DNA from 3 places in the Paenibacillus intestini genome. Region 3 is predicted to be linked to each of the others. Evidence: predicted binding sites of a transcription regulator. Region 3 holds the regulator's gene; each other region holds the start of a gene.
What was found. The regulator LexA, encoded in region 3, represses DNA repair genes until DNA is damaged. The targets are predictions, from matches to a motif close to CGAACATATGTTCG.

Region 1 (10,242 bases), on a different contig from region 3:
GATGTGTTGCCGCCTTCAATCAGTCGCAAGCTGCAAGGTGTGGAACAATGGTCCATCATTGTCTTTCTATTGATCTTAATTATTCCGCCATTACAGGCAGTCACAATTCAACCCCTATATTTGTTTGCTAATGACATGTACCGGGATTTAGTTGGTCTCGTTATTGAATTATATCTTTAATATAAGCTCATAAATGGTCAGTAATCGAACCGTAGTGCTGGTCATAAGCACATAAAAGTTGTATGATCATCTGTGGCGATTGGATTCTTGCCTGCTTCCAGCAGGAAGAATTCCATTCATAACAGGAAAGAATGGGTGGACAACATATGCAGCGATATTTTGTATCTGCAGAGCAGTTCAGTGAACATGCAGTGGTGATAACAGGCGATGATGCCCGTCATATCGGCAAAGTCATGCGTGGCAAACCCGGAGACAAGCTGATTGTCAGCGACGGAAGCTCCAAAGAAGCATTGGTCGCCATCGATAGTATTGAGGCAGGGGAAGTAAAAGCGACTATCCTGGAACCGCTGGTTATGGATCGCGAAGCAAAGTTGAATGTAACGGTAGCACAAAGCTTGCCCAAAGGGGACAAGATGGAGACGGTCATTCAGAGATGTACGGAGATCGGCGCCGTATCCTTTGTGCCTTTTCTATCCGAACGTACGATTGTGCAATACGACGCTAAGAAAGAAGGCAAACGTCTGGAGCGTTGGCGGAAAATCGCCAAGGAAGCTGCTGAACAAAGCCATCGTAACCGCATTCCAACCGTTGAGCAGCCGCTTTCCTGGAAAGGGCTGTTATCTTCTTTTGGGGACTACGATCTTGTATGTTATTGTTATGAAAAAGAGGACGGCAAACATCTTAGAGATGTTCTGAAGCCGTTTGTGGGAGAGCTTGCTCCTGATGCAGGGGCAAATGTGTTGATTGTTGTTGGACCTGAGGGCGGATTTTCCGAGAAGGAAACGGCTCAGGCCGATGAGGCAGGTGCGATATCTGTTGGACTGGGCAAGCGCATTTTGCGAGCCGAGACGGCTGGTATGGCTGCACTAACTTGTGTTTTATATGAATCTGGAGAAATGGGGGGAATGTAATTATGCCATCCGTGGCGTTTTACACCTTGGGCTGCAAAGTTAACTTTTATGATACAGAGGCGATTTGGCAATTGTTCAAAAACGAGGGCTACGAACAGGTAGACTTCGACGAACAGACAGCCGATGTCTATTTGATTAATACGTGTACCGTAACGAATACAGGTGATAAAAAGAGTCGTCAAATTATCCGCCGTGCCATCCGTCGCAATCCGGATGCGATTGTAGCGGTAACCGGATGTTATGCACAGACATCTCCTGCCGAGATTCTGGATATCCCTGGCGTGGACCTGGTCATCGGAACCCAGGATCGGGATAAAATTTTGCCATATGTAAATGAAATTCAGGAATCCCGTCAGCCCGTCAATGCGGTCCGTAACATTATGAAAACACGTGTATTTGAAGAAATGGATGTACCGGATTTCGCGGACCGTACGCGTGCGTTCCTCAAAATTCAGGATGGTTGCAACAACTTCTGTACCTTCTGCATCATTCCGTGGTCCCGTGGTCTTTCGCGTAGCCGTGAGGCAAACAGCATTGTTCAGCAGGCACATCAGCTCGTACAAGCGGGTTATAAAGAGATTGTCCTGACAGGTATTCATACAGGCGGGTACGGAGATGACATGGATAATTATGATCTGACCGACCTGCTGTGGGATTTGGACAAAGTGGAAGGTCTGGAGCGTATCCGGATCAGCTCGATTGAAGCTAGTCAGATTGATGACCGGATGCTGGATGTAATCAAACGTTCGGATAAACTGGTTCGTCATTTCCATATTCCGTTGCAAGCAGGAGATGACACTGTTCTGAAACGCATGCGCCGCAAATATACAACCGAAGAATTCTATAACAAAATGTTGCGTATACGTGAGGCCATGCCGGATGTTGCGATCACGACCGATGTTATCGTTGGTTTCCCAGGCGAAACAGATGAGATGTATCGTAACGGTTACGAGTTGATGCGTAAAATCGGTTTCTCGGAAATGCACGTATTCCCATACTCTAAACGTACAGGTACTCCGGCAGCACGCATGGAGGACCAAGTGGATGACGAAATCAAAAATGCACGTGTGCATGAGCTGATTGAACTGTCAGAGCAGATGCAACTGGAGTATGCTGAGAAATTCGTTGGGCAAGTGCTAGAGGTTATTCCTGAAGGTGAAGCAAAAGGCCGCGAAGGCAGTGGCAAGTTGCACGGATACAGTGACAACTACATTCAACTGGTGTTCGATGGAACGCCGGATATGGTAGGCAAGGTTTGCCGCGTGAAGTTGACTGAAGCCGGTGCCAATGAAAGCCAAGGTACGCTGGTTCGTGTACTGGAAGAGAATGTGAAACCCGCCGCGATGTAATTCAGGCGCTATGTACAAGGATTTCATTTCCTTGGGGAAAATACCCGAGGAGATGAGGTCCTTCTTTGCCAAGAAAAGAAATTGAAGTCAGATGGGGGAAAACATTATGAACAAAAAAGAAATTTCAGCAGGCGGCGTTGTATACAGAACAGCTGAGGATGGCCAGATTCAAATCCAGCTCATCGTAGACCGTTATGGTAAAACGACACTTGCCAAGGGCAAAATGGAAGATGGAGAAACGATCGAACAGACGGCGCTCCGAGAAATTTTGGAAGAAACGGGTATGGTGGGCCGCATTGTGGAGCCTATTAATATCATTGCCTATACGTACCAGCATGCCGAGTTTGGTCCAGTGGACAAAGAAGTGCACTATTACCTCGTGGCAGCAGAAAGTGGTGACTTGCAGCCCCAGATCGAAGAGATTAAAGGTGTGGATTGGTATGCTCCGGAAGAGGCATGGTCCAAACAGTTGCAGAATGGATACGATAATAACGATGACATTTTGCGCATTGGCCTGAACAAACTGGGCATTAACGTATAAAACAGCATGACATTACGTTTGAATGATGGTCTACTGACCTACACGTTCTGTCGCCAATAATGCGGATATCGTGAGGACTTATTAAGCGACAGGTTTCTTTGCCGACGGGGCAAGCACAGGTGTTTTTTTGTGCCAGATGGGCAAGTAACAGAACGGTAAAGCCAGCAATGAACTGATGATGTTAAAAAGGGTCTGGGCATGCGCAATCTGTGCCCCATGGTCCGCTGACAGCCAGGCTGACGCTGCATGCAGCTGGCTGATCAGCGGCATAAACAGCAGTGCTCCCGCAATGTTGAGTACAACATGGGAGGCTGCTACAAATTTGCCTGCGGAAGCTCCGCCCGCGGCTGCAATAACAGCGGTGATACAGGTCCCGACGTTAGACCCGATCACAATGGCGATGCCGATCTCTACAGGTAGCACGCCTGTCGCTGCTAGTGTAATCGCCATGCTGATAACTGCGGCACTGCTGTGAATCAGCGCAGTCAAGCACGCACCGGCAAGAAAACCCCACCATAGGCTATCGGTCGAACGCTCCAGAAACCATTGGAATACACCCATGCTCCGAAGTGGAACGGCGATGGATTGCATGACTTGAATGCCCGTCATGACGAGAGCAAAACCTGCTGCTGCAAGAAAGTTGAATTGGATCGTCGCTAAAGTACGGCGAGTACGTTCAGGAGCAATCTGGTTGCGTTCACCTAGGACAACAAAAATAGCCCAGCCTGTTAGAGATATAAGCAACAACGGCAGTGAGGCACGTCCGATCTGCAGACCGACAAGCTCTGTCGTTAAGCAAGTTCCAATATTGGTTCCCAAGATAATGCCGAGTGTGCGTCCGTAGGTAATTAAGCGCGTATTAGCTAGTCCTATGGTGAGTACCGTTACGGCAGTGCTGCTCTGTAGTAGAGCGGTCGCGCCTGCACTGAATGCCATGCCCTTCCATGGGGCAGAAGTGGCTCGGTTTAACCAGCCTGCCAGCATCGGTCCCGCCATGCGCTGTAGCGCTGTCTCCATCAGCTTCATACCGCCAAAAAAGATTATAAGCCCATATAACAGAGGCAGAATTACTTCTCTGAACATTCCGAATCATTCCTCCCGTCCCATTCCTTATCACTTATCCTATGAGGAAGCAGAGACAAGCATGACAAGCACAAGAGGAATTGAAACTGCCAGCCCCCAATTCAAAAGGTACGGTGATTCGGCAAACGTAGCGGAGGGGACGAAATTGAATTCGAAGAAGCGAAGCGCTCGCCTGAAAGCTTTCTGAAAGAAAGCTACATCGGAAGCATAGGCTTGTCCTCGGATTTTCCCTTTGGAGAAGGGAATCAGAAAAATCCGAGGACAACAGCGATCGTAGAATCAATTCGTTCCTGGAGCGTCTCGTTGCCGCCCAAACCTATCTTTTCAACTAACTTACGAAAGAAGTGGATCAATCTTGCCATCCGTAACACTGGAACGAAGCCGCAAAAAGCGGCTGGAACATGCGCATCCCTGGATTTTTAATAATGAAATTGCATCCGTAGACGGCAACCCGGAACCGGGTGATATCGTCAATGTACTGAATCATCAAGGTCGCTACTTGGCGACAGGGTATTACAATCCGGCTTCCCAGATTACCGTTCGTGTAGTCTCGTACCAGCCTTTGGAGTTTGAACAGATGGATACCGCCTTTTTTGCGGCTCGTTTCCATGACTGTCTGCGTCACCGGGAACGCTTCATTCAGGATGGCGAAGCCTACCGTCTTGTTTATGGTGAAGCTGATTTCCTACCTGGATTGATCGTTGACCGGTTTGGTAGCATTTTAGTTGTGCAGATCCTTACACTAGGTATGGACCGTTGCCGTGAAGCGATTGTCCAGGCTCTCATTGAAGTGATGCAGCCGGAAGGTATCTTTGAGCGCAGTGATGTATCGATCCGTGAACTCGAAGGCCTGGAGCAGATCAAAGGACCACTCTATGGGGAATGCCCGCGTCATGTGACTGTGACTGAAAATGGGCTACTTATCAAGGTGGATATCGTGGAAGGACAGAAAACAGGTTACTTCTTCGACCAGCGTGAAAACCGGGCTGCCATTGAACCATTGATGAAAGGCTGGGGGTACAAAAGCGGCATCACAGTGCAACAGGTCGAGCATGAAGGAACAGAACAGCTGTTGCCTGTGAACAAGGGTGGCAAAGTGGTTACTTTCCCGTATTGGGACGGTGCCACCGTGCTTGAATGTTTCTCTCATACCGGCAGCTTTACGCTGAATGCGTGCAAATATGGAGCGAAAAAAGTAACCTGCCTCGATATTTCCGAGCATGCGATCGAGAGTGCGCGAACGAATGTGGAGCTAAATGGATTCACGGATCGGGTCGAATTCGTGGTAGCCGACGCTTTTCAATATCTGCGTGAGCAAGTCAAAGGACTTGATGAGCGCAATGCGCGAGCACGAGCATCTGAGCAAAAGGTAGATACTTCCAAAGCGTTGTCCAGTGCTGGAAAAACGTTTGATGTCGTTATCCTTGATCCACCTGCCTTTGCCAAAACAAAATCAGCTGTCAAAGGGGCATGCCGCGGCTACAAGGATATCAACTTGCAGGGCATGAAATTGGTCAACGAGGGTGGATATTTGGTAACCGCAAGCTGTTCCTACCACATGCGTCCTGACCTCTTCCTGGAAACGATTGCGGATGCAGCTGAAGATGCAGGTAAGGTATTACGTTTAATCGACTGGAAAGCAGCCGGTAAGGATCACCCGCAAATTTTGGGCGTAGATGAAGGGCATTACCTGAAATTCGCTATTTTTGAAGTGAGAAGCAAAAAAAATTAAGAATACTCTATTTATAGAATGACACATGTACCCTGTGAGATAGACACTTTAAAAAGTCCATCTTATAGGGTATTTTATTGATGAAGAAAAGCTTGCTCTTGGCGAACAGCTTATATTATTGATTGAAAAGGATACAGTGTTCAGTCTTCATCCCGACTCATTTATATCTAGGTTGGCAACCGCAGGATTTAGTTTGAAAAAAGGAGGAGGTCTGCTCGCTATGGTTACGGGTATGTTATTTGAAACGCGTAATTATAGACGTAGCAGGCGTACATTGATATGAGGAATTTAAAAGAAGGTATTCGAAAACAATTTTATACTGAATTGGGGAAATTCATTGCACCGGAAGGGTATGTAGAACATAGAGAGGCTGATTCCAGCCCGACGGACTATACGTTCAAAAAAAATGTTAAGCCGGGTGTAGTTTGGAGCTTACATAGCCATCTTGGTCATTCAAAACCGCCGTATGCTGTATATACAATCATGGCCTGCCGTTATGAAGCTGCCACTGAACGTTTACGTACTTTTCTTGAAAAGCATCAAATAACGTTGATCTCAAATGCTCCGGTCGGCTTCGGCAATAGTGTTGAAAGGTATACACAGCAAAAACATTCTGTTCTTGTTTCCTCTGAAAATATACAAGAAGCGGCCCAGCAAACAGCAGACAGATTCAAAGAAGCTGAAAGCAAGTATTTGCTGCCGCGCATAGATCAAGCTGTTGCTGTTGATGAATATTTGACCAAACGACCGCATCACTGGCCTACGGGTGATCTTTTTAACTGTTGCGTAACGATTTTAAGCTACGGATTGCTAACCAATGATCAGGCATTAGTGCAAAAGGGGATCGAACGTACATTTGAGATTTTGAATAAGCCTGGATATAGCCAGAGAAACCGGGATTTTTTCGAGGCCTTACAGAAGGCTGTAGAGCATGAATTCATTTAACGAAATTGTAAACTTGAAAACAAATACTAGGCGTATCTGTCACCGAGTTTGGTAATAAACGTCAATCCATAGGGAGCTGCTGGCTGTATTGAACAGGCGGCGGCTCTTTTTAATAGCCATATTGTGTTCTTATTAGGTGGATCATGGCAAACGTATGTTCCGAAGCGGAGAAGGTATGGTATACTGGAAATTAAAATCTTGTACGTGCAGTTTGGAGGATGACACATGTCCGTACGCTTTGTTATTGGCCGGGCAGGCAGTGGTAAGAGCACACTGATTACCCGAGAAATCACATCTCTGCTTAGACAGGAGCCCCAAGGAAAACCGTTGATTTTACTCGTTCCCGAACAAAGCTCGTTCCGGACAGAGCAGGCGTTGGTATCTTCGGGAGATATCAAAGGTACGATGCGTGCCGAAGTTCTTGGATTTCGTCGTCTGGCTTATCGCATCATGCAGGAGGCTGGCGGTTCTGCTCGCGTTCCGATCGGAGCCGAGGGCAAAAAGATGCTTTTATATAAAGTCATTCAGCGTAGGAAAGAAGAACTGAGACTGTTTGCTGCTTCAGGAAGCCAGCTTGGTTTTATCGGGGAATTGACTAATTTATATAGTGAGTTTAAACGTTATGAAGTTCATGCTTCGGCACTCGAAGAAGGGCTTGCAACGTGGAGCATCGCATCGGCCTCACCTATTTTGGAGGATAAGCTCCATGATTTGAATCTGATCTACCATGATTATGAGCAGGAATTGGCGGATTTATATATAGATGATGAAGATACACTGAATGAACTGACAGGTCGTTTGCCAGAAAGTACATGGTTGCAGGGGGCCGAGGTCTGGATTGACGGATTCCATGGATTCACTCCGCAGGAGATGAGTGTAATAGGACAGCTCATGTTACAAGCTTCGTCAGTAACGATTTCCCTGACGCTTGATCGCACGTACGAACAAGGTGTGCTCCCTGGGGAACTTGAATTATTTTATCCAACGGCAAGTGCATATGTGCGTCTCAAAGGAATGGCTGAACATTTGGGTGTGTCTGCCGATACAACTGTTCTCCATGATGAAGTCTTGCCGAGATTCAAGGAGCGGCCAGGGCTTGCCCATCTGGAGGCCGGTTTTGATCGGCGTATTCGCTGGAGAAGTCAGGGTGAGGATTCAGGTATACGCTTGATGGCTGCGGAGAATCGCCGGGCAGAGCTGGAGGGTGCACTACGTGAGATGCGTCGCCTAACCCAAGAAGAAGGAGCAAGATATCGGGATATGGCGGTATTGGTTCGCGGATTGGAGACCTATGCTGATATTGCGGAACCGTTATTCAGGGATTATGATGTTCCGGTCTTTCTGGACCGAAGACGAAGTGAGTTACATCATCCATTATCCGAATTTATTCGTGCTGCATTAGATATCGTCCGCCGTAACTGGCGTTATGAGGATGTTTTTCGCTGTGTCAAGACAGATCTGCTGCTTCCGCTCGATGGTTCCATCACGCGTGAGGATATGGATCAGCTGGAGAACTACGTGCTTGCTTGCGGTATTCATGGATATCGGTGGAACGATGGAAAGCCGTGGAAATATGTGCCGAGTCTCTCACTGGAGGATAATGCACAGGAAGAACGAAGCCGAGGACGAGATGCGGTGTTATCGCTGATGGAAAGCTGCAGAACCTTGATTACGTCGGCACTCGGCACGTTTGAGAAACGAATGAAAAAAGCAAAAACGGCTACTGCTCAGTGTGAGGCATTATTCAGACTGTTAGAGGATGCAGATATTGCGCATAAGCTGGATCAGATGTCTGCTGAAGCCAAGGCGCAGGGAGACCCGGAGCGTTCTAGAGAGCATCGTCAAATGTGGGGGGCCGTGTTGGATCTTCTTGACCAGATGGTCGATATGATGGGCAATGAACGCCTGGACATCACTTTGTTTGCGGGCATGATGGAGACAGGACTGACTGAGCTCAAGCTGGGGCTTGTTCCCCCGGCCCTTGACCAGGTGCTGTTTGGTTCGATGGATCGTACTCGTCTGCGTGATATGAAATATGTATTTATTCTTGGGGCGGTTGATGGGGAATTGCCAGCGATCCCTCAGGACAACGGAGTACTAACGGAGCAGGAAAGATTGTTGCTGACAGAGAGAGGTATGGGTCTGGGACCTGGTGCAACGAGACTGATGCTGGATGAACGTTTTCTCATCTATACCGCTCTGACCGCTGCCAGCAAGCAGTTATGGCTGAGCTATCCTGTCGCAGATGATGAGGGTAAGTCGTTACTCCCTTCCGAGATTGTGCGCCATGTACGCAAAATGTTTGGATTGCAAGAGCAGCCTTTGCTTGCTCAGCCGCCCGTCTCGGATCTGGAATCCGTGCACCTCTCTTACGCGATTCATCCAGAACAAAGCCTCTCCATGCTGATTGGACAATTGCGCAGATGGCGTAGAGGAGAAGACATTCCTGAAATATGGTGGGCCGTCTACAATTGGCATGTGAACCGGGAAGCGAGTCGTCCTCAGCTGGAGCGGTTGCTGGGTTCTGTCTTTTATCGTAACCGTGCGCGGCGACTGGATACTTCGACCAGCCGCAGGCTGTACGGTACGGAGGTGAGAACGAGTGTTTCACGGATGGAGCGGTTTGTAGCCTGTCCATTCTCTCATTTTGCATCACATGGACTGAAGCTGAAGGATCGGCAATTATATCGCCTCCAAGCTCCGGATATCGGGCAACTATTCCATGCTGCACTGAGTCAACTGGCGATGCGCCTGCGTGAGGAAAATCGGAGCTGGGGCAGTCTGACACCCGAACAATGTCGCCAGGAAGCCGAGCAGACGGTGGAGCAGATCGCTCCGCAACTCCAAGGAGAAATTTTGCTTAGCACAAAGCGTTATGGGTATATCTTCCGCAAATTAAAAGATATCGTCAGCCGGGCATCCGTTATTTTGGGCGAACAGTCCAGACGCGGTAGTTTTGAACCGATTGGATTGGAGCTGGATTTTGGTCCAGGGAAACCTTTGCCGCCGTTGCGTTTTGAACTGGAGAATGGGTGTGTACTGGAGATTGTCGGCCGGATCGACCGCGTGGATGTCGCTGAAGGAGAGAACGGTCTGTTGTTAAGAGTAATTGACTACAAATCAAGTCAGACCGATCTCAAGCTTCATGAAGTCTATTACGGGCTATCATTGCAAATGCTCACCTATCTGGAGGTGTTGCTTAGCGCTGCTGAAGAGTGGTTAGGGGAAACGGCGATGCCAGGAGGCACCCTCTATTTCCATGTGCATAATCCACTATTGCAATCCGCAAACGGCATGACATCGGAACAGGCAGAACAAGAACTTCTGAAACGTTTTAAAATGAAGGGTTTGCTGCTCGCTGACCGTGATGCTGTTGCTCAAATGGATAATACCCTTGATAAAGGACATTCCACCATTATTCCGGTGGCATTAAAAGCAGATGGCAGCTTTTATAGCAGTGCTGCTGTCGCGACGCCAGAACAATGGGATACGCTGCTTGCT
Region 2 (10,242 bases), on a different contig from region 3:
CATGTCTATGTTTTGCCTAAACCGGGTTTTCAGAAAACATATGCCACCTTTGCGACCAAATACGGGTCAGTGGACAATCACTTTCAGGTGGAAGGGCAAGCCGAGGTAAAGGTGCCCGACGGTATTGCTCATTTTCTGGAACACAAAATGTTTGAGGAGCCAACGGGTGATATTTTTGCAACATTTGCTTCTCACGGTGCTTCTGCGAACGCTTTCACAAGTTTTGATCAGACCGTTTATTTGTTTTCGGCAACCGAAAATATGAACGAAAATATACAAACATTAGTTGATTTTGTGCAAAATCCGTACTTTACTGATCAGAACGTCAATAAGGAAAAAGGCATCATCGAACAAGAAATTAATATGTATGCCGATAATCCGGACTGGCGTGTTTATTTCGGGTTGATTGAAGCAATGTATCAAAAACATCCGGTGCATATTGATATTGCGGGCACGGTCCAATCCATTAACACGATCACCAAAGAAACGTTGTATACGTGTTATAACACATTTTATCACCCAAGTAACATGCTCTTGTTTGTTGTCGGCGGTGTTGATCCTGAGCAGGTCATTAGCATGGTTCGTTCCAATCAGGAGCAGAAAAATTTCGAGCCGCAGGGCCCGATTTACCGTTTCTTTGAACCAGAGCCAGAGCAGGTGGGGGAGGCCAGACGAGAGGTCAAATTATCCGTTTCTCTGCCGAAATGTTTGTTTGGATTCAAAGAAACGGATGTTGGACTTACAGGAGAGCCACTTTTGCGCCGGGACACGACCTCGCAGCTGATGATGGATCTGTTGTTTGGTTCCAGCACACGTCTGTTTCAGAAGCTTTATGATGAAGATCTGATCTCGGATAGTTTTGGACATGACTATATCAGTTCACCACAATATGCCTTCTCTGCAGTCGGTGGGGATACGAAAGACCCGGATCAATTGTTGAAACGGATACGCCAAGAAGTCGAAGCGATTATGCAAAAAGGATTCGATGCTTCCGATTTTGAACGTGCGCGCAAAAAGAAAATTGGCGGTTATTTGCGCATGCTCAATTCACCAGAAAACATTGCGAATGAATTCACACGGCAGCATTTCCGTGGCGGTGATTTTTTCAATATGATTTCATTGTATGAAACGATTACACTTCAAGATGTGAATCAAAGATTGAAAGAGCATATTCGTTGGGATCAGCTCGCTGTATCACTCGTTGTTAGTCCTTAACCATGGAGAGGGAAAGGGACAGCGATCGAAGGGTTCACCAGATTGAGAGTGAAAGTTATGGGGGGAACACATTGTGAAAGCTATAGGGGAAATGACTGTTCTGGTTACCGGGGCAAGCGGAGGCATAGGAGCTGCAATTGCAGAGCGGTTTGCCAGTGTAGGTATGAATGTTGTGTTGCACTACATGAAATCGCATGAAGCAGCCAATGAAGCGGCAAGACGTTGTATGGAGCGAGGAAATGGACGTATCATGACGGTTTCAGCTGATCTTCGCAGCAGGGAACAGATTCAGCGTATGCGGGAAAAATTGGCTGCTCACGAGTTGTTGCCGGATATTCTTGTGAATAACGCTGGTATATCTCACTATGGTTTGCTAGCGGATGTGACAGAGGAAATATGGGATGAAGTGATGGCAATTAATCTGAAAGGTACTTTTCTATGTACACAAGAGATGATGCCACATATGATCTCCCAAAGATACGGTAGAATTATTAATGTGTCATCCATATGGGGGCTATCTGGTGCATCTTGTGAGGTGTTGTATTCCACAACCAAGGGCGGGGTAAATGCCTTCACGAAGGCACTTGCTAAAGAGCTTGCTCCCTCCGGCGTTACGGTGAATGCCGTTGCCCCAGGGGCTGTTCAGACCACGATGTTAGACCATCTGGATCAGAGTGAGTTGAAGATGTTGGAAGAGGAGATTCCTGCGGGGCGACTGGCGCAGCCGGACGAAATTTCGTCACTGGTTTATTTTCTCGCGCTACCTGAGTCGGGATATATCAATGGACAGATTATCAGTCCGAATGGGGGCTGGCTGACTTAATGCCGTGTTCAAGTTGCAAGTCAGTGGATTGTGAACTTACAGCTTGATTTTAATTTTAAATGCTCGTATATAAAATGTCCCGAAAGCACATATTACAACTGTTGATTTTAAATCTCATGCGTCAGCCAAGGAGGATTTATCATGTCAACAGACAAAACAGTGGTTTCTAACTTCGACACATGGAAGAAGTTCCTGGGTGATCGCGTACTGCAAGCTGAGAGGATGGGGATGAGTGAAGAAACCATCAACAAACTGGCATACGAGATCGGCGACTTTCTGGATGAGAAAGTTGACCCGGCGAACCATTCCAACCGAGCATTGAAGGAACTATGGGATGTCGGCGATGCGGATGAGCGTCGTACGATTGCGTGCCTGATGGTCAAATTGGCCAAACAAAACGCATAAGACTAGAGATGAAGAGCTCCCGCAAGGGGGCTTTTCTCTAATGATTACAAACGGATTACAGAGCTGTTCTTGTAATTCATTTTCATTTTATATATCATTAACGTGACCCATTTTTAGAAGATGACCCGAAATAGCGTCCAATGGACACGTTCGGATGTTGTCGAATAATGTGGAATAATGCATTACGGGGTGTATACATGGAAACTAAACAATGGTATATGGAATATAAAATACATAAGAACAGACCTGGTCTTTTGGGGGATATCGCCTCCATGCTAGGGATGCTTGAAGTCAATATATTGACCATCAACGGTGTTGAAGGCAAAACACGGGGCATGTTGCTCGAGTCAGATGATGACGAAAAGATTCGTCTGCTGGGAGAGATGCTTGGTAAAGTCAACAGCATTACGGTATCTGCATTGCGTCAACCTAAATTGGTGGATATTCTGGCTGTACGTCACGGTAGGTACATTGACCGGGATTCAGATGATCGCAAGACATTTCGTTTTACTCGGGACGAACTTGGGTTACTCGTTGATTTTTTGGGTGAAGTATTTAAAAGAGAAGGCAATCAGGTCATCGGCTTGCGGGGTATGCCGCGAGTTGGTAAAACAGAGTCAATCATCGCAGGCAGTGTATGTGCCATGAAGCGTTGGACTTTTGTATCTTCTACCCTTCTTCGCCAAACGATACGTAGCCAGATGTCAGAAGACGAGTTAAACCCGAATAATGTATTTATTATCGATGGGATTGTCAGTACGATTCGCTCCAGTGAGCGGCACTATAATCTTTTGCAGGATATCATGTCGATGCCTAGTACGAAAGTGATTGAGCATCCGGATATTTTTGTGCAGGAATCCGAATATGATTATAATGATTTTGATATTATTATTGAATTGCGTAATAATCCTAACGAAGAAATTATTTATGATACGTTTACGGCAAGCTATACCGACGAACTGTAAAGCTCCGTACGGAATCATGGAATAGATCAGCAACAACTGAAGAGTTAAACATAAGGAGGAGATGGCATGTCTGAACTGGGTCAGCAGTTAAGAGAGGCCCGGCTGCAAAAAGGGATGAGTCTCGACGATGTACAGGAAATGACAAAAATTCGCAAGAGGTATTTGGAGGCTATAGAAGCAGGGGATTATAAAGTGTTACCCGGCAGCTTCTATGTGCGTGCATTTATAAAAACCTATGCGGAAACGGTGGGACTTAATGCCGATGAGCTGCTGGAAGGACACAAAAAGGACGTACCTGCGGAAACGGCGGAAGCAACGATGGAGCCGGTAATCCAGAAGCGCTCCAGCCGGCCGGCGGAGCGGAGCAACCGCTGGATGTCTGTTGCTCTGATGTGGACTTTCCCTATTCTGATTATCGTGCTCTTGTATCTGTATATGGCAAACAACAAGGGCGATGACACCAATCCACAAGGGCTGGATGATACAAAGATTACGGACAGTCAAAAACCTGCTAATGACAAACCTGATCAACCATCCGATAACGGGCAAACTGCAACTCCGCCTGCAACCGATTCGGGATCGAATGATGCCGGTAAAGGTGATGCTGGCGGAAACGGCGGCGGTAATGAAACGAATGGTCAGACCGACGGAGAAAATAAAGGTCAAACCGATGGACAAACCGATGGACAAACGGATGGCCAAACAGGTGAGACCCCAGAGGGAACACCACCAACCACACCTGGTTCTGTTACTGTTTCTGAAGATGGAAAATCAGGCAATATTACAAACTTCAAAGTTAGCGGAAGCACGGGTCAGCCTGTAACCGTGACGATCAAGGCGACAGGTCATAGTTGGCTTGAAGTGTATAAAGGTGAGAATTCAAGCGGTGAGAAACTCGAGTATGGCAATACTGCTGACGGTGACACGTTCACATTTACATTGGACAGCGCTGGCATGTACATTAAATCCGGTTATGCGGCGGCAACAACAATTGATGTTGGCGGTCAAGTCGTAACGGACGGCAAAGCAACCAACCGCATTCGTCTTAAACTGGATACAGATAGCGCGGCTACTTCCACGGGAACTGAAGGCATGACAGGCACAACGACCAGTGGTTCCTCGGAAGGCGGAAGCTCCAGCAGCGAATAACCTGGCTAACTGCAGGGGACAATAATCTTGTCTTCAATTGCAGTTAACTTATGGTGAAGTGAGGTGGAAGGCCGTGACAGTCAGCTGGATCGTAACCGGTTTAGGGATCATTGTCAGCCTCCTGGGTTATTACCTGACTCCAAATGCCTGGGGTTACGGAATATTGGGCTTTGGACTTGCGCATATCGTGCTCGGTGTGCTCGATATGTTCAGACAGCCTAACCGTAGCCGGTATTAAGGTAGCTCGACCAGCAAGCATTTTTGGTGACCGAATGGTACTCCAAAAATGCTTTTTTCTATGAGTAAACATGACTAAAATTAGACTTTTGCTTGAAGTTTACTCTATAATGTTACAGAACATATGATTAATTGAAAGGGTGACTTGGTTTGAGTTCAGAAAATTCATTTGATATTGTGTCCAAAATGGACTTGCAAGAATTGACCAATGCCGTTACGCAAACGGAAAAAGAAATTGGTGCTCGTTATGATTTCAAGGGCAGTAAAAGTAGCTTGAAACTGGATAAGGATGCTCTTACGATTGTGTCTGATGATGAGACCAAATTAAAAGCGGTTATTGAAGTTTTACAATCCAAAATGGCAAAGCGTGGGCTTCCGCTGAAAAATATGGATTACGGGAAAGTGGAGCCAGCTTCTTCCGGTACTGTTCGCCAGCGTTTGAATTTCAAGCAGGGCATTGATCAAGATGTGGCTAAAAAAATCAATATCCTCATCCGTGATTCCAAACTGAAGGTGAAGAGTCAGATTCAGGGAGACCAGCTTCGGGTGACAGGTAAGAGCAAAAATGATCTGCAAGCCGTTATGCAACTTCTTAATGGAGCTAACTTGCCACTGGATCTGCAATATACTAATTTTAAATAAAATTCTTGTACAGAAATGTCTTTTTGACACTGTATTGGTACGTATATTATACTGAATGTGCATTGCTGGCAGTCATGCATCAAGTCCAGTCTTCATCGTTAGCTGACTTTGTGAAAAGCAGTACACTTCTGGAAGTCACCGGAGCGTTTAAAAGCAGTTTTGCGTTTGAGCGGTAGACTTTATTTTTTGCGTTTCTACATAGGCTTTTATGTAAATATAAGTCGACGTTTCAATCGTTCATTTCTTGCTTCAGATGATGAATACGGAATGTAAGATGATTGTTTGAAGTAATGGAGGATACAAAGGGAGGGCGTCTTGTGAATTTACCCAACCGGATTACGCTTGCACGAATTTGCTTAATCCCTTTTTTGATGGTGTTTCTGCTCGTGGATTTTCCGTTTTATCCAGAGCCGTTACATCTCGGGAGCTTTACGCTTCCGTATAATCAGTTAATTGCTGCTTTTATTTTTATCGTTGCTGCAAGCACGGATGGAATAGACGGCTATCTTGCAAGGAAAAACAATATGGTCACCAATCTGGGCAAACTGCTTGATCCTCTGGCAGACAAGCTTCTGGTTACCGCTGTTTTGATTTCATTGGTTCAAATGGGTAAGCTGGATTCATGGATTGCAGTCGTTATTATCAGCCGTGAATTTGCCGTGACCGGCCTACGTCAGATCGCCTTGTTGGACGGTTCGGTTGTAGCTGCGAGTGCTTGGGGTAAACTGAAAACAGTAGTACAGATTGTAGCCATTGTTTTGCTACTGCTGAACAATTTCCCCTTCTCATACACGGGTATTCATGTCGATGAAATTGCGGTATATGTAGCGGCTCTGATCACCATCTGGTCTGGAATTGACTACTTTATCAAAAACAAAAACTTGCTTCATTTATCAAAAGCGTAATGATTTAAGCTGAATCGGGTAATGATGAAAGACTCATTGGGTCAAAGGGCAATAGGAACTCATCCTATTGCCCTTTGACTACTCCACATATGTACAGGAGGAAGCCAAAATGAAGGCAGAGATTATTGCAGTTGGGACAGAGTTACTACTGGGACAGATCGTAAATACCAATGCCAGATACCTTTCCCGTGAACTTGCTGCAATGGGGATTGACGTATATTTTCAAACGGTAGTTGGAGATAATCAGAATCGGCTTAGTGAAGCGATACGCATCGCGCAGGGCCGTGCAGATATTATTTTATTTTCTGGAGGCATCGGTCCAACGCAGGATGATTTGACTAAAGACGCACTGGCTGCAGTGTTGAATCGGAAGTTGCATATTGACCGTATGGCTATGGATAAAATTGAAGGTTTCTTCCGCGATCGGAATGTGGAAATGACGGAAAATAATCGGCGCCAAGCCATTGTGCTTGAGGGTGGAACCCCTCTGGCGAATGAAACCGGACTTGCTGCAGGAAACGCGATTGCGGATAACGATAAATATTATGTTGTTATGCCTGGGCCACCTAAAGAATTGATCCCAATGTTCGAGCAGGAAGTCAAACCTTGGTTGCTTCAGCATGCTCTTACAGAAGAAATGCCGATTTATTCACGAATGTTGAAATTCGCAGGCATTGGAGAATCTGCTCTGGAGGACCGTTTGCTTGACTTGATTGACGGACAGACAGACCCTACGATTGCTCCTTACGCGAGTGAGGGAGAAGTAACCGTACGTGTGTCTACCAAGGCTCCGAGCGAAGGAGAAGCCAAGCTAAAGCTGGATGCGATGGAAGTGCAGATTCGTGAGCGTTTATCTGAACATCTCTACGCTAACGAGGATGTGCCTATAGAGTACACGATTGTTACAATGATGTCTGATATGGGGCTGACTCTGAGCGCGGCTGAAAGCTGCACAGGAGGGCTTGTGATGCAGAGCTTAACTTCGGTGCCTGGAAGTGCCTCGATGTTAAAAGGTGGCATTGTATGTTACTCTAATGAGATCAAAGAAAAGCTGTTAAATGTGCCTCACAGTTACCTGGAGGGTGAAGATGCACCAGGTGCCGTTAGCCCAGAGGTGGCAAAAGTGCTTGCAGAGCAGATCCGTATGATCGGGGATGCTGATTTTGGATTGGCGATTACCGGAGTAGCCGGTCCGGGATATTCGGAACGTAAACCACCAGGCCTCGTGTTTATCGCTTTGGCTGAGCGTGGGAAGGATACGGAGATTCATGAACTCCGGATTAACGGTAACCGGGAAACGGTTCGCATTCGCTCGGCAAAAGCCATTCTGTATCGGTTATGGCAAAAGTTAGTCGCTATTGATTGATGATTACGCAGGCAGATTGCATTTGCATAATTGAGGAAGTATAATGATTGTAGACGGAAGAACCGTAAAATGTGGCTTTACAGCCTTGTTTACGGTTCTTTTTCTGTTTTTTCATCGATTTCTATGAGGAAGAGGCGCCTCGGCCTGAACAAAAAAACGAATGTATGTTCGAAAAAAAGCTTGGCAAACGAGTTAAAACAAGGTATCATTATATTATAAACAGTAAAGGGTGTGAGTTTATTGTCAGACCGTCGTGCCGCGCTTGATATGGCGCTCCGTCAAATAGAGAAGCAATTTGGTAAAGGTTCCATCATGAAATTGGGTGAGTCAACTCATATGAATGTGGAAATCATTCCCAGCGGATCTTTGGCTTTGGATATTGCATTAGGAACAGGCGGCTTGCCGAAAGGCCGTATTGTTGAAATATATGGACCTGAATCTTCAGGTAAAACAACTGTGGCATTGCATGCCATTGCTGAAGTCCAACGTGTAGGTGGACAAGCTGCGTTTATCGATGCTGAGCATGCGCTTGATCCGAATTATGCAAGCAAACTGGGCGTTAACATTGATGAATTGCTCTTGTCACAACCGGATACAGGTGAGCAAGGATTGGAAATCGCCGAGGCTCTTGTACGCAGTGGTGCAGTAGACATCATTGTTATTGACTCGGTAGCAGCGCTTGTACCAAAAGCGGAGATTGAAGGAGAGATGGGAGATTCTCACGTTGGTCTGCAGGCTCGTTTGATGTCTCAGGCACTCCGTAAATTGTCCGGTGCAATCAGTAAATCTAAAACGATTGCCATCTTCATCAACCAGCTTCGTGAAAAAGTTGGTGTTATGTTTGGTAACCCGGAAACGACACCAGGTGGCCGCGCATTAAAGTTCTATTCCACGGTTCGTCTAGATGTACGCCGTATTGAGAGTATCAAATCGGGAAATGACATTACAGGTAACCGTACCCGTATTAAAGTTGTTAAAAATAAAGTGGCACCTCCGTTCAAACAAGCGGAAGTTGACATTATGTATGGTGAAGGTATTTCCAAAGAGGGAAGTATCATCGATATCGGTACAGAGCTGGATATCGTCAACAAAAGCGGTGCTTGGTATTCGTATGAAGGTGAACGTTTAGGGCAAGGCCGTGAGAACGCGAAGCAGTTTATGAAAGAACATAAAGAAATTGCTGATGTGATTGAGCAGAAAATTCGTGAAGCCAGCAATTTGACAACGGCTGTTCCTGCTCCATCGAGTGAAGAGCAAGAAAAAGAAGCGGCTGAAGAACAGGAATTATTCGAAATTAATGAGTAATCTTTCTCTACAGGGGAAGGCACTTTGTATTCTGACGTCCTAAAACCTGTAATAAGCGGGTGCTAATGCTTATGAAGCTAAATAGGATTGGTTCTCGCCAGCTAACAGCCTCTGTCCATTCCGGACAGGGGCTGTTAGCATCTATGCCATCTGTAACCTAAACAAAGGGGAGCGTGAAGATCATAGTGAAATATCGCCAAAAGGAGCAAGAATATAATGTGCATGATGATGACGAAGAATTGCAAGAAGCAGCAGAATTAAATGGGTTCTCCCAATTTCCAGACGATGAAGAACTTATCATCACCAGAGTAGAGCGGACGAAGAGTCGTGAAGCACGCTACCGGATTTCATTTGGTCACTATTCGCTTACGGTTCTGGAAGATGTGATGATTAAGTACAGGATGACACGTGGCAACATTTTTATGAAGAAAGATCTGGAGGAAATCATTATTGCGGATGAACGCCAGAGGACGTACGTGCAATCGTTACGTTTTTTGGAGTTTAAGCAGCGGACACGTCATGAATTGCGGCAAAAGTTAAAGCAAAAGGAGTTCGCGGCACCGATTATTGAAGAGGTCCTCGATCGGCTGGAGCAAGAAAAGCTTGTCGATGATGACCTGTTTGCCAAGGAATGGACAAGACAGCGTATGGAGGGACAGCGGAAGGGAAAACTGTGGATAAGGCAAGAATTGCGTCAAAAAGGAATTACAAATGAACTTATTGCGGAGGTACTGGATGATGTTAGTGCAGATGCAGAATTCGACACGGCATTAACAGCTGGCCGTAAGAAGTGGAAACAAGTTCGAGGAGACGTGCAGGAGAAGAAACGTAAAACGTTCCCGTACTTGATGCGACGCGGTTTTAGCATGGATCTGGTGCGCCGAGTCATGAATCGTTTAATGGAAGAGGATGGGGCAGAAGATGCCAAAGAGGATGAAGCATTGTTATGGGACTAGACGAGGAGACTAACAATACTGCATTCTCTTGACAATTTCTTTCGTCAAATACTAAAATGGACATGAGTCTGTAAGAAATGGACAACCCTTTTTCCTTCCAAAAAAGCGGTTTCGGTTTCTTCAGATTTAGTCCATTCCTGATTATGGGTTCACTGGAAACAGTGGATAGTACATGTAATCATGTACATGTGAAATGAAAATCGGCGGGGGATCGCCGTGAGTATTCGTTATTCCCAAACATATGTAAGGCATGAAAACAGAAAAGTTGACCCAA
Region 3 (10,242 bases):
CCTTGACCTCTTTCTCTCAGCCATATTCCTTTCATATTAGCACAAACTACCGATTCACTTAAATAACTTTAGCGAAACGGTAGCTCGGCTTCAGATCTTACAAATTACTTTTTGTTTTCCTTATACGTCTTATAAGTGTCGTTCGCCATCTTCACATAATTGGACAAACCCTGACTCTCCAGCTCTTTTAGGAATGTATCATACTCGGATAACTTCCGTTCACCTATAATAAACTTCAACGTATTCTGGTCTGTGTAGTCTTTGAGCGGCGTGCTCATCAGTGTTACACGTTCACGATCTTCGGAAGAATAAGGGATAGGTGGTTCAGCCGGAATCACTTCCTTTGTCTCTTTCATATTTTTCTGGAACTCAAGTTCTTCTTCGCTAAACATGGATTGAAGCAGGTCTGTTGTTCCACCGTAAGCAAATACACCACCAGAGAATCCGAAGTCAACGCGAAGGTCTTTCGTACCCTTAGGGTTCAAACCATTGTAATTAATATCATTTACTAACTTGCGTTTGCCACCTTCTTTAGTGTATGTCTCGTTCTCTACACCCCACTTCGCAAATTCCTGTCCTTCATCACTGTAATACAACCAGTCGATAAATTGTAAAATCGCTTTGAAATTGTCACTATCTTTAATCTTCCCGGAAATCATCACACCGTTTTCGAGTCTGGAACCCGACATCAGCTGCCCTTTCGGCCCTCCCGGAACTGTGATCTTAGCAATCGAGAAATTCCCTTCACCCAACGTTTTATTCATATCATTTCGATGCAGTACAAGTGTCTGTGAGTTACCGTTAATAATAAATGATTTACCCGAAACGAACTTTTGAGTAGCTTGATCATCGTCTTGCGTGAAGCTTTCCTTATCAAGAAGTCCTTCTGCAACCATTTTGTTAAAAAACGTCAGTAATTCTTTGTACTCTGGCGTCGTTGCCGTGGCAACAAATTCATCCTGGTCGGCTTTGTAGGTCAAGCCATTTCCATATCCCCATCCAGCCTTAGTCCCAAAACCCGTAGCTGCAATGCCAAGTGTACTGTTGAATTTGAAACGGTCTGAAAATGGAATGGAGTCCGGATAGATTTCTTTTAATTTTTTGGCTGCGGTATAGAGTTCATCCCAAGTTGTTGGAATGGCAATATTATTTTCTTTAAAAATATCTGTTCTTATGATCAGAGTATAATCAGGCCATACTTCCTCATGTAATCCCGGTAAAACATAATATTTGCCGTCCTCCTGACGCAGTCCTTCAAGTTCAGGTTCAAGTTTCCACTTTTCAATTTTGTCCTTGAAATTTGGCATCAAATCAATGTAATCACTGATCGGCAGAATCGCTCCAGAAGATACAAAAGCAGATTCTTCACCCGGATAAGTCTTTGGAATAACGAGCGGAGCATCGCCAGAACTGATTAACAGCGATCGCTTCTGTGGATAGTCACTCATCGGCACGATGGTTGGCTCCAACGTAACTCCTGTCATCTCCGATATTTTTTTGAATAACAGCCAGTCTTTTTTATAAGGATACGTTGGATGATCACTATACAAAATAGAAAGATTAAATGGTTCCGTCGCTTTGAATGTTTCGCCCACTTTATAACTCTCCATGGCTGATTTCGTGCCCACTTCAGTAACATCTGGGCCAGTCCCGGCACCACTGCTACAAGCAGCAAGTACAGCCGACATTGTCATTGCCAGAATCATCTTACCAATCCGTTTACGAGGCTTTCTTTTCAATCCATTCATCCCCTTTTGTTTAGTTTCCAAACCTATGTGTGCAAAGGTTACTGCTTAACAGAACCCAACATGATACCGGTTACAAAATATCGCTGTACAAATGGATAGATAGTTAAAATAGGCAGGATCGTTAACACCATCGTTACCGATTTGATGTTGGCAGCAATCTGAGTGAGATTGTCCGCAGAGGTTGCTCCCGCAGTGGCACCACTCGTTGCCCCGGCAATCATATTACGCAAATAGATCGTGACCGGAAACAGCTCTTTTTTGTCCAAATACAAGAAGGCAGGAAACCAGGAGTTCCAATGTCCAACAGCGTAGAACAGCACCATCGTGGCCATGACCGCTTTACTGAGAGGCAAAATGATACGAAGCAAAATACCGTATGTGTTTAACCCGTCAATGGCGGCTGCTTCCTCTAACTCTTCTGGCATGTTCTCAAAAAAGGATTTCATGATGAGCATGTTATATATGCTGATTGCACCTGGGACAACCAGTGCCCACATGGTGTTATTAAAACCAAGGGAATTAATGAGTACGTAGTTAGGAATCAGACCCCCGCTGAAAAACATCGTAAACACGGCAAACATGGTCAGAAATTTACGTCCCATCAATCTTTTTTTGGACAATGCATAAGCAAAAATCGTCGTCATAAACATTGAGATTAAAGTCCCCACCACAGTGTAAATGATCGTATTTTTATAGTTCAACCAGAACATGTTGTCCTTCGAAATGGTTTTATACGTTTCCACATTGAACCCTCTCGGGAACAAGCTTACCTTACCTGAGTTAATGTACGCTTCACTACTGAAGGATTGCGCAACAACATTCAGGAATGGATATAGTGTAATAAAAACAATAAATAACAAGAATGTTACATTAAATACCTTAAATACCTTGTATGATCGTGATTCCTGCATGGTGTTCCTCCTTTACCATAAACTTCGTTGTGTCAGTTTGCGTGAGATAGCGTTTACAGTGAATACTAGAGTTAGTCCAATGACCGATTCGAACAAACCAATGGCCGTTGCATAACTGAAGTTGCTCGATTCAAGACCTACACGATACAAATAAGTCGAAATTACATCGGAAGTCTCATAAATAAGCGGATTATACAAAAGCAAGATTTTTTCAAAGCCTACAGCCAGGAAGTTCCCCATGTTTAAAATCAGCAACGTAACAATCGTTGGCAAAATGCCTGGAATGGTTACATGTATCGTTTGCTTCCAGCGATTCGCTCCATCGATTCGTGCTGCTTCATACAAAGATTCATCAATCGTAGTTAGTGCTGCCAGATATAAAATAGCTCCCCAACCCATACCCTGCCAGATTTCAGAAGAGATATAGATGGTTCTGAACCACTCTGCACGTTGCATGAATGGAATGTTATCGCCAGTAAAAAATGCAACCAGACCGTTGATCGAACCATTCACTGCCGTTAATTGCAGAATCATACCTGCTACGATAACAATCGATAGAAAGTGAGGCAGATACGACGCTGTTTGCACAAATTTTTTAAATCGTTTGCTCTTCACCTCGTTAAGCATCAGTGCGAAAATAATCGGCACGGGAAACGTAAATAACAACGCAAGCCCGCCGAGCATAAGTGTGTTACTAAAAACTCGCCAGAACGTTGGGTCCTCAATGAACATTTTGAAGTATCGTAATCCAACCCAGGTTTCTCCAAAAATACTGCCACCCGGTACAAATCGCCTAAAGGCGATTATGTTGCCTAACATCGGGCCATATTTGAAAATAATCAGATAAATGATGGGAAGAACTAGTAGCGAGTACAACTGCCAATCTTTACGAATCAATATGGTAGCTGTTCGCAACTTGCTTTCTTTACGTGAAGATATCATCGGTATCGTTGCCTTAGATGTTTCTGACTTCATGTGTCATTCACTCCGATCCATGCTTGATTAAAAATGCTTTAATCGCTGTTTGACAAGTCTTTCTCTCCCTCGTGTTGCAAAGGATACCTGTCTATTCGATTCACCTCCACTACAAAATCAAAAATGTAAACGGTATCAATTTGGGATATATGTACACTCAAGCATATGCAAACGTGTGAACCTGACTGAGCATGCATTGCTTGAATGTCGTTAAATTGAATCAGTCATTGTATAAAGCGCTTACAAAATGGCCATTAAATCATTCGCCTTTTCTTTTTTCATGCATCTGAAAATGTACTTGTAGTTGATCAGTGAATGCTCTCGAAATATTGTAGAAATAAAAACTAGTCATACTAGTATGTTAGTTGTATTCTAAAGCAGCTTTTTTTTAATTTCAATAACTTTTCATTAAAAATTTAAATAATCGCCCCTAACAATGCATTAAAAACACTCTTATATGGAATGTATTAAAACAAAAAAACATTGGTTACGATACATGAACAAACGATCATTCATGTCATAACCAATGTTAAATGAATAGCTATTTGGGCGAAGATTTTATGTCATCTATGATTTTAAAAATTTGCGATAAGCCCCTCTAATTCAGACAAATGTTTAATCTCGTGGTTCGGTGAATAACTTTCATTATTTGTTTTGTTTTCGCGGTTAATCCATACTGCACGAATACCTGAAGACAACGCACCACGAATATCTGTTGTTAACTTATCGCCTACCATCATACTTTCTTCTGGTTGAACACCCAGTCTACTTAGCGCATGCTCAAAAATGGATGGATCTGGCTTACCTTTACCAAAGCTACCTGAGATAATAATCTCATCAAAGAAAGGAGATAACTCTGGAACACCATCAAGTTTCTCTTGCTGTAAAGCAGGACATCCATTAGTCAAAAGCAACAATCTGTACTTACCTTGCAAATGGCGCAACGTTTCCATCGTTTCTTCATATACATGAGGTCTCGATCTACGTTCTGCACCAAACTGAGAGGCCAGGCGCTCTGCAAGCTCATCATGATCGACACCCAGCTTTAGTAAACCACGGCGCCAAGACTCCTTGCGATAAATTGGAGCCAATTGTTCAAGCTGACGAAATTCCGGCTGTTCTCCTCCCGTAAAGTTCGCCCAAAGTCCTTCAAAAGGGTTAATTCCAATCATTTTGGTAAAAGGGAACGTTTCATAAGATTCATATAGTTCACGTGCTTCATTACGAACAGCCTCTTCGAGTGCCTCAGCATTAACACCTGTTTCTGCTGCAGCAATTAGACAAGTTTCATGAAAGGCTTCTCGTACACTCCGTTCATCCCATAATAAAGTATCATCCAGGTCAAACATAATCGCTTTTAACGCCATTCCGATCATCTGCCCCTTTACACGTTAATTACTTATCAATCGTTTCTACGGTAATCTGGTGTGCTTTTGCAAATTTCAACAACCGCTCGGTAATCGCTTCTGTATCGTAACGATTTAACAACTTGGTGAAAACCCATCTTTTTCCACGACTGTTGTGTTCAATAACAACAGTACCTGGCTCAAAACGGAATTTGATAATATCGTCAACCCCGATCGATCGTTCACGATTCCCCTTCGTTGTAATGATCCGATTACTGCTAATTTTAACGTAAGGACGGCGCAACATAAAAATGACAGCCAAAAATACATAGAGCAGCATTGTGACCCAATCCCAGGTTGTCATCGGTGCTTTCACTAAAAAAGTACTCATGAACAGATACAAGAACGCTAAACCAATTAAAAAGATAGGGAACAAAAGGCTTCTGCCTTTGTAAACATCCTCACCTGGATTACCTGTAATTGGTTGACCGCTTTTTTTACGTTGCTGATTCAATTGCTTCGAATTTTTCCGAACCGTTCTCTCGAACGAACGCCGTGACATGTGAATCCCCCTTATGTGTCTTGTATCGGCTTACATAATTATACTGCAAACCGATGTTCCCCCTTATAGTAAGCATCCCCAGCTAACATGAAGAAACCTAAATATCATAACGATATGTTTAGGTTTCGTAAATTAATGTTTGAGTTTGCCTTGGTGGCCTTGGCCCTTGTCGTCGTCAACAATCTCAATTGAATCGAGTTGCTGTCTGAAGTTGCTACGAATGTTACCTAGGTAAATTTCTCTCAATTTGGCACGTTCAGCAAGTTCTTCCTCTGATAGTCCAGTGGATTTCTGCTTGCGAGCCAATTCGTTAATACGTGCTACCAGACTATCTATATCCAAGCTTGTCCCCTCCAAAAATACAAAGTCATATTAACTTTGACATGAGAAAGGCGGCTTGTCAAGTTAGTACGCGCCAACCTGCATAGATGCGCACTCTATTTAACAAACTGAGGTAAAATTAGAACTTGTCCTGTCTGGATTGTTGCTGATTCAAGTTGATTCACTTTTTTGATTGCTTCTATATATACACGCGTATCCATCGACGTTGGTTTATGTTCCAAAGAAATACTCCACAATGTTTCTCCCTGTGATACAGCAATCTTACCACCAGGTAGTAGATCATTCTCGTTACCAGCAAAGACAGTTAGCACTGTACTACATCCAATAAATATAATTAATGAAGCAATTGCCAGCTTAATCAATCCCTTAGAGAACTTAAGACGTGTCATGAACGTTCTGAATTGCCCTATATTAGACTTTAAAGCTTCTGAATTTACTGGTTTATAAATGCTCTGATACGTAGAATATCTCATTTGTCCCCGCCTCCAAACGTTTGTTCCTATCTCTTGGAATCAATATAACACGAACATTTGTTTTGTTCAAGACTTTTTTAGAACAATTGTTCGCTCTTTTTTCGACATTAAAACATCTTCTTTCGTATTGGAAATTCTTGCGTAGTGAACAATTAAACTCTCTTTTCAAAAAAACTAATGAGTCTGAATCGAAAAAAGTAGAAATAATATGATTTCTTTAGAACTTATGTTTGTACGAACGGAGGTTCTATGTTATAATTTTCCCAAACGTTACTAAAATGGGGTTGATACGGTATGTCGAAGATATCCAGCAGGCAACAGGCTATCCTGGAGTTTATACGAAATGAAGTCCGTTTGAAGGGGTATCCTCCTTCCGTAAGAGAAATTGGCGAAGCCGTTGGACTGGCTTCCAGTTCCACAGTGCATGGACATTTGGATCGTTTGGAGAAGAAAGGGTTAATCAGACGTGACCCAACCAAACCAAGAGCGATTGAATTGTTAAGCCAGGAAGAGTCTGAGCATTCTCATCAGTTCGCCCACAGCGTTGCACGAATTCCGGTCGTGGGTAAAGTAACAGCTGGTGTGCCGATTACGGCAACAGAAAATATTGAAGACTACTTCCCACTTCCTACACATTATGTAGGAGAACAGAAAGTATTTATGCTTTCCGTTGTTGGGGACAGTATGATTGAAGCCGGTATTGTTAATGGAGACTATGTAATCGTTCGTCAGCAACAAACCGCTGATAATGGTGACATTGTCGTTGCCATGACTGAGGACGATGAAGCAACAGTGAAGACTTTTTATAAGGAAAAGGATCACATTCGCCTTCAACCGGAAAATGCTACATTAGAACCGTTGCGGTTGAAACACGTTAGTATTCTAGGCAAGGTCATTGGTCTTTTCCGCGATATTCATTAATGCATATTGGTTTATTAAATTGCTAATACGTTCTACCCGATAGAATACGAAAGAGGTTGCCCTGATCAACAGGACAACCTCTTTCTTTTACTCTAATAATTGGGGCATATCATTTACTAACCAACTACTCTAATAAGTGCATGCGCTGAACAAGAGATTATTTAGTGCGTTTAAGAATGCTTTTGTGATGCGAGAATACTTCAAAACTCTGTTGTCCATGGTAAGAACCCATACCGCTCTCTCCCACACCCCCAAATGGCAAATAATGCGAGGTCATGTGAGATAGAGTCTCATTAATACAGCCTCCACCAAAAGAAACCTGATTTAATACCTGCTCCTGTAAAGCTTCATTTTCAGTAAATAAATACAAAGCGAGTGGTTTAGGCCGCCGAGCGATTTCATCGAGCATTGGATTCAAATCACGATACGTAAATACGGGCAGAATAGGTCCAAAGATCTCTTCCTGCATTACTGGTGAATCCCAATCGATATCGCCAAGAACAGTCGGTTCAATCATAAGCTGATCCCGATTCGAACGCCCTCCCATTAAAGTTTTGCCATTCGTAAGGAAAGCATTCAAACGATCAAAGTTACGTGTGTTAACGATATGAGGAAAATCCTTATTTTGCATCACATCATCCCCAAATTTATCGCGAACCTCGGCTCTGATTTCCTCGATGAGTTGATCATGTACCTGTTCATCTACTACTAAATAGTCCGGTGCAACACAGGTTTGCCCTGCATTCAGAAATTTACCGCGCACAAGACGTTGTGCTGCCAGTTTCAGATCAGCATCCCGATGCACAATGGCTGGACTTTTACCGCCTAACTCTAACGTCACTGGAGTTAAGTGCTCTGCTGCAGCTTTCATGACAATACGACCGACCCCCGTACTGCCTGTAAAGAAAATATAATCGAATTTCTCATTAAGCAGTGCTGTACTCGTTTCAACCTCTCCTTCCATAACAGCAATGTACTCCTCAGGGTATATGTCCTGGATAAGATCGTTAATTAAACGAGACGTCGCTGGTGTAAGCTCAGAAGGTTTGATCACAGCACAGTTCCCTGCAGCAATTGCACCGATTAGCGGCCCAAACGCCAGTTGGAACGGATAATTCCAAGGCGCAATAATCAGAGCAACTCCATAAGGCTCAGGGTAAATCGTACTAGCCGCGTCTGGCATTGCAGAGCTCGTTGGAACGTTACGTGGTGTAGCCCATTCACGCAGATGTTCCAGCGTGTAATCCAATTCACCCAATACAATGCGAATCTCCGAGCCATATCCTTCAGCCTCTGATTTATTGAGATCAGCACGAAGCGCATCCAGAATACGTTGCTGGTACTTCTCGATCCCTTCTTTCAAGTTTTGCAAAGCCTGAATCCGATACTCCACTTGTTTAGTCTGTCCTGTATTAAAAAACGTACGTTGTGTAGTCACAAGTTGTTTCGCTTGGTGTTCCAAAAATATCATCTCCAATTAATTTATAAAAATTATATTGTCCAAAATCAAATTAATTATATCTTTTATATATGAAACTATCAACATAGTTTTGAAACAAGACAGATGTCAAAAGACAAAATAAGTGGAAAGCATGACGCATACTTCTTTATTTTTTCAGCGATTGCTTGTATGTTCTTGACTCTTTTATGAATTTTTCAGACATAGAATTTATCATATTTCTGACTCTCCATGTTCTTATTTGAGTTTAGTTTTCATTTAGAGATTTCACAATAATATAACTATTTACTTTGCACAAATATAAATTTTTGGACTTTCTTATTTTATCTTCATATATGTTTGGATGTGATCTGAGGATAAATATAGTAAACAATGTGACAAATTATATTATTTTACATTTAATAATATGGTAGTTTTAAAGAGTAAAGTTTTACCAATTCATTACAAATATTAGGAGGTATTTGTATGAAAAAGAAAATGTATTCACTTGGAGCTTTAACTGTTATTGTGGCAATCGTCGCTGTTCCAACATCATTTGCTGCCGCTTTCACCTTCTTCTCAAGATTCATTAACTTCACAAAGTATTACGATTCAGGCAACACAGAAATATGTAAGATACTCAAAAGTAGGCCAACCTGGTCAGTGGTATAGTGGCTATACTTATGATGTAATCTATAGTGATGGCGCTTGTGATATTGGCCCTGATTTTTTGGTGACTCCTATTCGACCTGGGCTCACAGTTGTAAGTGCAAACCATGGTAGTTATATCATCCTTTTTAAGTTTCATGTAAGCTATTAACGAACAAAACAAACAAAATGGGGTTATTTTAATGCCCCTGTGTCGAGTTTATTAAAATAGAGTAGCTACTGCTAGAAAGCCCTCAATAGAGTAAATTAAATGCAAGAATAGCGCTCCCATGAGGAGCGCTATTCTTGCATTTTTCCTGCATCTTATTGGATGCGGGCATTTTGTGGGCACTCACCTTTTAGTTCATCCAGAAATTATTTATCCCCAAAAAGAAAAACCCCTTACGCCAGATGGCGCAAGGGATTCTGGTATTAGTACAACGTGATATATTGATCGCGTTCCCATTGGTGGACTTGTGTTCTGTACATATCCCACTCAATTTCTTTCAGCTCGTAGAAGTGAGCCAGGGCGTGGTCGCCGAGAGCATCACAGATGACTTCGCTGCGGATCAATTCGTTCAATGCTTCTTTCAGGTCAGCTGGCAAGCTAGGAATGCCTTCTTCCACACGCTCTTCTTCTGACATGATGTAGATGTTACGGTCAATCGGAGCTGGTAAGGAAAGCTCACGTTTGATTCCGTCCAGACCTGCTTTCAATAAAACAGCCAAAGCGAGGTAAGGGTTAGCAGCTGGATCCGGGTTACGAACTTCAACACGAGTACTCAGACCACGTGAAGCAGGAATACGGATCATTGGGCTACGGTTACTTGCAGACCATGCTACGTAACATGGTGCTTCGTAACCTGGCACAAGACGTT

Region 1: addB (helicase-exonuclease AddAB subunit AddB) is a predicted target of LexA. The motif match lies at 6,889-6,902, and genes of this name have one in related genera.
Region 2: recA (recombinase RecA) is a predicted target of LexA. The motif match lies at 7,865-7,878, and genes of this name have one in related genera.

Annotation. Positions count from the first base shown of each region.
Region 1 covers NZ_JAURUN010000003.1:422,516-432,757, forward strand. Annotated here, with positions in the region: gene J2T16_RS11120 (site-2 protease family protein) at 1-180, shown strand, start outside; gene J2T16_RS11125 (RsmE family RNA methyltransferase) at 327-1,091, shown strand; gene mtaB (tRNA (N(6)-L-threonylcarbamoyladenosine(37)-C(2))-methylthiotransferase MtaB) at 1,094-2,440, shown strand; gene J2T16_RS11135 (NUDIX hydrolase) at 2,544-2,981, shown strand; gene J2T16_RS11140 (Na/Pi cotransporter family protein) at 3,063-4,064, opposite strand; gene J2T16_RS11145 (class I SAM-dependent rRNA methyltransferase) at 4,420-5,796, shown strand; gene J2T16_RS11150 (hypothetical protein) at 6,076-6,741, shown strand; gene addB (helicase-exonuclease AddAB subunit AddB) at 6,967-10,242, shown strand, end outside.
Region 2 covers NZ_JAURUN010000002.1:288,329-298,570, reverse strand. Annotated here, with positions in the region: gene yfmH (EF-P 5-aminopentanol modification-associated protein YfmH) at 1-1,215, shown strand, start outside; gene ymfI (elongation factor P 5-aminopentanone reductase) at 1,307-2,038, shown strand; gene J2T16_RS06535 (DUF3243 domain-containing protein) at 2,180-2,443, shown strand; gene J2T16_RS06530 (DUF3388 domain-containing protein) at 2,641-3,408, shown strand; gene J2T16_RS06525 (helix-turn-helix domain-containing protein) at 3,475-4,557, shown strand; gene J2T16_RS06520 (hypothetical protein) at 4,631-4,795, shown strand; gene J2T16_RS06515 (YajQ family cyclic di-GMP-binding protein) at 4,945-5,436, shown strand; gene pgsA (CDP-diacylglycerol--glycerol-3-phosphate 3-phosphatidyltransferase) at 5,754-6,341, shown strand; gene J2T16_RS06505 (competence/damage-inducible protein A) at 6,451-7,707, shown strand; gene recA (recombinase RecA) at 7,948-9,012, shown strand; gene J2T16_RS06495 (regulatory protein RecX) at 9,198-9,968, shown strand.
Region 3 covers NZ_JAURUN010000001.1:285,605-295,846, reverse strand. Annotated here, with positions in the region: gene J2T16_RS01285 (ABC transporter substrate-binding protein) at 105-1,739, opposite strand; gene J2T16_RS01280 (carbohydrate ABC transporter permease) at 1,787-2,659, opposite strand; gene J2T16_RS01275 (ABC transporter permease) at 2,672-3,601, opposite strand; gene J2T16_RS01270 (HAD family hydrolase) at 4,210-5,001, opposite strand; gene J2T16_RS01265 (hypothetical protein) at 5,030-5,542, opposite strand; gene J2T16_RS01260 (DUF896 domain-containing protein) at 5,675-5,884, opposite strand; gene J2T16_RS01255 (LysM peptidoglycan-binding domain-containing protein) at 5,980-6,357, opposite strand; gene lexA (transcriptional repressor LexA) at 6,652-7,278, shown strand; gene J2T16_RS01245 (aldehyde dehydrogenase) at 7,436-8,740, opposite strand; gene J2T16_RS01240 (hypothetical protein) at 9,203-9,388, shown strand; gene glnA (type I glutamate--ammonia ligase) at 9,797-10,242, opposite strand, start outside.